DNA from 2 places in the Streptomyces sp. NPDC006339 genome. Region 2 is predicted to be linked to the other one. Evidence: riboswitches for the same ligand, from Rfam matches in the RefSeq annotation. Region 2 holds a riboswitch; the other holds the start of a gene.

Region 1 (3,399 bases), on a different contig from region 2:
CTCGAGCTCATTGCCCGGCCACGTCACGTCCACGGTTCTCGTCGTCCCCTTCCGGCACACGGTGCGGTGGCCTGGTCCGCCGGACAGGCCATAGGCACCTTAATGGCGGCTCGCCGCCCCTGTGACCGAAAAGGACGCCGGAGGAGCGGGAGTGGTTCACGCCACGTCGCGGAATCCGATCCTGCGCAGGGCGTCGGCGGCGTCCCGGTCGAGCAGGGTGACCGAGGCGCAGCCGGGCGGCAGGGCGCCGCTCTCGGCGGTGCGCACCAGGCGGCCGACGGCGCGGCGGTGCCGGGCGAAGGCGTAGCCGGAGACGCCGCGGCCGCGGGAGCGCTGGCCGGCGCGGGCGGTGTCGGGGTCGACGTCGAGCAGGATCAGGTGCAGGGCGGCGCCGCGCCGCCGGGCCTCGCGGGCGAGCCAGCCGCGGACCCAGGACTGGGTGCCGCAGTCGTGGACGATCACCCCGGCGCCGGAGCGCAGGGCGCGGCGGAGGCCCGCGTAGTGCGCGAGGCGGGCGAGGGGGCGCCACAGGGCGTACGGCAGGAAGCGGGGCAGCCGGGCCTCCCAGCGCTCGCGGGTGTGCTGGGAGTCGATGGCGCGGCCCTCGGCGGCGCGGCTCATGAGCGTCGACTTGCCCGCGCCGGGCAGTCCGGAGACCACCACGACGTCGCCGGCGGCGAAGGTCAGCACGCGGGGGCTGCGGCCGCCGCGCTCGCGCAGGTCGCGCAGCAGCCGGGCCCGGCGCCGGCTTCTGACCCGCTCGCGGGCGCGGGCCCGCGCGGCCGCCCGCTGAAGAGGTATCCCCGTATGCGGCGCGTAGGCGCCGGTGCGCTGGATGGTCATCGTCTGCTCCCCCTGTCGGGCCTGCCGGGACCCTGCCCACGAAGTGTAAAGAAACGGTAATGGGACACAAGCGATTTGCCCGGCGGACCCGCCGTGCAATGATGAGCGCGCCACGCGCTCGCCGCAGCGCGCACAACCGCATATCGGCCGCTCGAATCCGCGCGGGAGAGTCCCGGTCGCCAGGCGCAGTCGCGCCGCGCGTCCGGGCGCCGAAGGAGCAAGAACCTCCCTTGAATCTCTCAGGCCCCGTACCGCGTGGATGAGGCAGATCTGAAAAGCGGGCCGCACCGTGTCGCGGCCCCACCCAAGGTGCAAGCCGGGGATGCCCTCGGTGAACCTCTCAGGTTCCATGACAGATGGGGAGGATCGTCCTCACCGTCATGTCACGTCGTGCCCCGCACGCCCTGGGACCCGGGAGCCACCCCATGAGCACTGCCCCCCGCCTGACCGCCCTCGACGCGCTGCACCGTTCGCTGGGCGCGACCATGACCGACTTCGCCGGCTGGGACATGCCACTGCGCTACGGCAGCGAGCGGGACGAGCACAACGCCGTCCGCACCCGGGCGGGCCTCTTCGACCTGTCCCACATGGGCGAGATCACCGTCTCCGGCCCGCAGGCCGTGGACCTCCTGGACTACGCGCTGGTCGGCAACATCTCCACGGTGGGCAACGGCCGCGCCCGCTACACGATGATCTGCCAGGAGGACGGCGGCATCCTCGACGACCTGATCGTGTACCGGCTCCAGGAGCAGGAGTACATGGTCGTCGCCAACGCCTCCAACGCCCAGGTCGTCCTCGACGCCCTCACCGAGCGCTCCGAGGGCTTCGACGCCGAGGTCCGCGACGACCGCGACGCGTACGCGCTGATCGCCGTCCAGGGCCCGGAGTCCCCCGGCATCCTGAAGTCCCTCACCGACGCCGACCTGGACGGTCTGAAGTACTACGCGGGTCTGCCCGGCACCGTCGCGGGCGTGCCCGCGCTGATCGCCCGGACCGGCTACACCGGCGAGGACGGCTTCGAGCTGTTCCTGAAGCCGGAGCACGCCGAGGGCGTGTGGAAGGCGCTGACCGAGGCGGGCGCGGGCGTCGGCCTGATCCCCTGCGGCCTGTCCTGCCGTGACACGCTCCGCCTGGAGGCGGGCATGCCGCTGTACGGCCACGAGCTGACCACCTCGCTCACCCCGTTCGACGCGGGCCTCGGCCGGGTCGTGAAGTTCGAGAAGACCACCAACGAGGGCCGCTTCGTCGGCCGCGAGGCGCTCGAGAAGGCCGCCGAGCGCGCCGAGACCGCCCCGCCGCGCAAGCTGGTCGGTCTGATCGCCGAGGGCCGCCGGGTCCCGCGCGCCGGCATGTCCGTCGTGGCGAACGGCGAGGTGATCGGTGAGATCACGTCCGGCGCGCCGTCCCCGACCCTGGGCAAGCCGATCGCCATGGCCTACGTGGACGCCGCCTTCGCCGCGCCCGGCACCGAGGGCGTCGGCGTGGACATCCGGGGCACCCACGAGCCGTACGAGGTCGTGGCGCTGCCGTTCTACAAGCGTCAGAAGTGACAGGCGACTGACAGGGATAGGCCAGAAGTGACGTTTCCCTCAGCGATTCGTCTCATTCTGCATCTCACCTCGCAAGACCCACGTTCATCAGCACTCCCCCGATCCAGGAGAATCAGGTCATGAGCAACCCCCAGCAGCTTCGCTACAGCAAGGAGCACGAGTGGCTGTCGGCCGTCGAGGACGGCGTCGCCACGGTCGGCATCACCGAGCACGCGGCGAACGCCCTCGGCGACGTCGTCTACGTGCAGCTCCCGAACGTCGGTGACACGATCACCGCGGGCGAGTCCTGTGGCGAGCTGGAGTCCACGAAGTCCGTCAGCGACCTGTACGCCCCGGTGACCGGCGAGGTCGTGGAGGCCAACCAGGACGTCGTCGACGACCCCTCGCTGGTGAACTCCGCCCCGTTCGAGGGTGGCTGGCTGTTCAAGGTGCGCATCGAGGCCGAGCCGGAGGACCTGCTCACCGCCGACGAGTACACCGCCTTCACCGCCGGCTAACCGAGACCCCCCAGGGATCGAAACATGTCGCTTCTGAACACCCCTCTCCACGAGCTGGACCCGGACGTCGCCGCCGCCGTCGACGCCGAGCTCCGCCGCCAGCAGTCCACCCTCGAGATGATCGCCTCGGAGAACTTCGCTCCGGTCGCGGTCATGGAGGCCCAGGGCTCGGTCCTCACCAACAAGTACGCCGAGGGCTACCCGGGCCGCCGCTACTACGGCGGCTGCGAGCACGTCGACGTGGCCGAGCAGATCGCGATCGACCGGATCAAGGACCTGTTCGGCGCCGAGTACGCCAACGTGCAGCCCCACTCCGGCGCCTCCGCCAACCAGGCCGCCCTCTTCGCGATCGCCCAGCCGGGCGACACGATCCTCGGCCTGGACCTGGCCCACGGCGGCCACCTCACCCACGGCATGCGCCTGAACTTCTCCGGCAAGCAGTTCAACGTGGTCGCCTACCACGTGGACGAGGCCGGTCTGGTCGACATGGCCGAGGTCGAGGCCCTCGC
Region 2 (3,399 bases):
TCGAGACGTGGTCGGCGTCGACCCGGTAGAGGTTGACGCCGGCCTCGCGGGCGGCGGCGACGACGGCGTCGGCGCGGCCCGGGACGCGGGCGGTGAGGGTGTCGAAGAAGGCGCCCTGGGTGAGCTCGACGCCTCCGGCGCGCAGACCGGCGGCGAGGATCGCGGCGTAGCGGTGGGTGCGCCGCGCGATCTGCTTCAGGCCGTCCGGGCCGTGGTAGACGGCGTACATGCCGGCCATGACGGCGAGGAGCACCTGCGCCGTACAGATGTTGCTGGTGGCCTTCTCGCGGCGGATGTGCTGCTCGCGGGTCTGCAGGGCCAGGCGGTAGGCCCTGTTGCCGTCGGCGTCGACGGAGACGCCGACGAGACGGCCGGGCAGGGAGCGGGCGTGCTTGTCCTGGACGGCCATGTAGCCGGCGTGCGGGCCGCCGAAGCCCATCGGGACGCCGAAGCGCTGGGTGGTGCCGACGGCGATGTCGGCGCCGAGCGAGCCGGGCGAGGCCAGCAGGGTGAGCGCGAGCAGGTCGGCGGCGACGGTGACGATCGCGCCGAGCTCGTGGGCCTGGTCGATCACCGGCTTGATGTCGCGGATCGCACCGGAGGCGCCCGGGTACTGGAGGAGCACGCCGAAGACGCCGCGCTCGGCGACCTCGGCCGGGATGCCGGCGGACAGGTCGGCGACGACGACCTCGACGCCGGTCGGCTCGGCGCGGGTCTCGATGACGGCGATGGTCTGCGGCAGGGCGTCGGCGTCGACGAGGAAGACACCGTTCTTGACCTTGCCGACCCGGCGGGACAGCGCCATGGCCTCGGCGGCGGCGGTGCCCTCGTCGAGGAGGGAGGCGCCGGAGGTGGGCAGGCCGGTCAGGTCGGCGACGACGGTCTGGAAGTTGAGCAGCGCCTCCAGACGGCCCTGCGAGATCTCCGGCTGGTACGGCGTGTAGGCGGTGTACCAGGCCGGGTTCTCCATCACGTTGCGGAGGATCACCGGCGGGGTGAAGGTGCCGTAGTAGCCGAGGCCGATCATCGGCGCCAGGACCTGGTTGCGGTCGGCGAGGGCGCGCAGTTCGGCCAGGACCTCGGCCTCGGTGCGGGCGGCCGGCAGGCTCAGGGCCTCGGCGTTCTTGATGACGTCCGGTACGGCCGCGGCGGTCAGCTCGTCCAGGGAGCCGTAACCGACCTGGGCGAGCATCTTGGCCCGCGCCTCGGCGTCGGGTCCGATGTGCCGCTGCTCGAAGGGGATGCCCTGCTCGAGCTCGGAGAGCGGAGTGCGGTTGGCGGTCATGTGCGGGGGCCTCCTGGTCGTCACGACCTGCGAGGGGCACCACGGCGCGGGTGCCCGGACGGCCTCCCCCTCTGTCATCCAAACCTGAGAGCTTCACCGGCCCGCCTCGCGGAGGACCGGCTTTCACCGTCGGTGAGAGCGGATGCCGTCGACGCCCGCCCTGCTTTCCAGAGTGACCTCGTCCGCGCGGTACAGGGGCCTGAGAGATTCCGGGGAGGATTTGCTCCTTCGGCGCCTCCGAAAGGTTTCTCCGGAGGACTCTCCCGCGCGGGGTCGACAGCCACAGCCAGCCTACCAGCGCCGTTCCTTCTCTCCGTCGCTCAAGTGGCCGACATCCCAGATGTGCACTTTCGTAGGGGTGTAGAGCCGTTGCGACCTGTTGGAGGGACCGTGCAGACCGATATCGATCCGCGCAGCCTGATCGGCCGCAAGGCCTACGACCGGAACGGGAACAAGATCGGCACGGTGGACGAGGTGTATCTGGACGACGCCACCGGAGTCCCCGAATGGGCCGCCGTCCGCACTGGCCTTTTCAGCCGCGACGCCTTCGTCCCCCTGGAGCCGAGCGAAATGGTGGGCGACGCCCTCCACATCCCGTACGAGCGCTCCCTGATCAAGGACGCCCCCGACTTCGGTGTCGGCCGCCACCTGTCCCCGGAACAGGAACTCCAGCTCTACCGCCACTACAGCCTCGCGCTGCCCGCCGTCCCCCAGGACATCCCGGACCGCGACTTCGGCCGTCTGGCGGGCCAGGAGGAGTCCTGACGGCCGCCTGAGCACCCCGGCCCACCCGGGCCGCGCGGCTCAGGCCACCGCTCCCGTCGCCCCTCCCGGGACCAGCGGCAGCGGATCGGAGGGCTCCAGGTCCGGATCGTCGACCGGGAACGTCCGGACGCGGCCGGGCGCCGAGCCCGGCTCCTCGAACCGGACGGTGACCCGCCCGACCCCGCTGCCCTGCACCCAGCCCGGCCCGTAGACGGCGTGCCGCACGTCGTGCCCGGCCGCCCAGCGCCGCTCCGCGGTCTCGGTGGCCGTCGCCGGCGCGGCCGGCACGGTGGCGGCAGCCGCCTCGGGCACCGCCGTCTCCCCCGGCTCCCGGGCCACGCGCTCCGCCTCCGTCCGCTCCGCCTCCGTCCGTGCCTGTTCCGCCTCCGCCTGCGCGAACAGGTCCTCCTGCGTGTAGTCGGCGAGGCCGCTCACCCCGACCCCGAGCAGCCGCACCCCGCCCGTCGTGTCCACCAGGTCGAGCAGCCGCGCCGCCGCCTCCTTGACCACCACCGGGTCGTCCGTCGGCCCCCGCAGCGTCTCCGACCGGGTCAGCGTCGAGAAGTCGTAGCGCCGCACCTTCAGGACGATCGTCCGCCCCGAGTGCCCCGAGCCCCGCAACCGCGCCACACACCGCTCGGCGAGCCGCTCCACCTCGAGCCGGATCCGCAGCCGGTCGTGCAGGTCCACGTCGAAGGTGTCCTCCACCGAGACCGACTTCGCGTCCCGCTCGGCCACCACGGGGCGGTCGTCGTGCCCGAGGGCCATCCGGTACAGCGAGCCGCCGTGCGCCCGCCCCAGGAGCCGTACGAGCTCGTCCTCGCCGGCCTCCACCACCTCGGCCACCGTGGTGATCCCGGCCCGCCGCAGATGCTCACCGGTCGCCGGGCCGATGCCGGGGATGATCCGCACCGACCGCGGCCCGAGCAGCTCCCGCTCGGTGCCCGGCTCGATCAGCACGAGTCCGTCCGGCTTGGCCTCCTCCGAGGCGATCTTCGCGAGCATCTTGGAGCCGGCCAGTCCCACCGAGCCGGTCAGACCGGTCGTGGTCAGGATGTCGCGCCGCAGCCGCTCCCCCGCCGCCCGCGCGCTCTCGCTGTCGTCGGCCACACCGCCGGCCTCCAGGTCCACGAACGCCTCGTCGAGACTCAGCGGCTCCACCAGCGGTGACAGCCGCCCGAGGAGCTCCATGACCTGTCCGCTGATCGCCCGGTAGAACGCGAAGCGCGGCACCAGATACGCCGCGTTCGGCGCGAGCCTGCGCGCCTGCGCCATCGGCATCGCCGAGTGCACCCCGAAACGCCGCGCCTCGTACGAGGCGGTGGCGACCACCCCGCGCGGCCCGAGCC

Evidence for each region. A riboswitch is a leader RNA that binds a small molecule or an ion and turns the genes downstream of it on or off. The one in region 2 is predicted to bind glycine.
Region 1: it holds a riboswitch for glycine, as region 2 does, so the genes downstream of both, gcvT (glycine cleavage system aminomethyltransferase GcvT) here and gcvP (aminomethyl-transferring glycine dehydrogenase) in region 2, are expected to answer to the same signal.

The regions. Positions count from the first base shown of each region.
Region 1 covers NZ_JBEXQW010000017.1:111,184-114,582, reverse strand. Annotated here, with positions in the region: gene ABZ135_RS16285 (enhanced serine sensitivity protein SseB) at 1-33, opposite strand, end outside; gene ABZ135_RS16280 (AAA family ATPase) at 157-843, opposite strand; glycine riboswitch at 996-1,107, shown strand; gene gcvT (glycine cleavage system aminomethyltransferase GcvT) at 1,269-2,393, shown strand; gene gcvH (glycine cleavage system protein GcvH) at 2,513-2,890, shown strand; gene glyA (serine hydroxymethyltransferase) at 2,915-3,399, shown strand, end outside.
Region 2 covers NZ_JBEXQW010000022.1:121,752-125,150, forward strand. Annotated here, with positions in the region: gene gcvP (aminomethyl-transferring glycine dehydrogenase) at 1-1,285, opposite strand, end outside; glycine riboswitch at 1,463-1,561, opposite strand; gene ABZ135_RS19660 (PRC-barrel domain-containing protein) at 1,676-2,050, shown strand; gene ABZ135_RS19665 (DNA polymerase IV) at 2,090-3,399, opposite strand, start outside.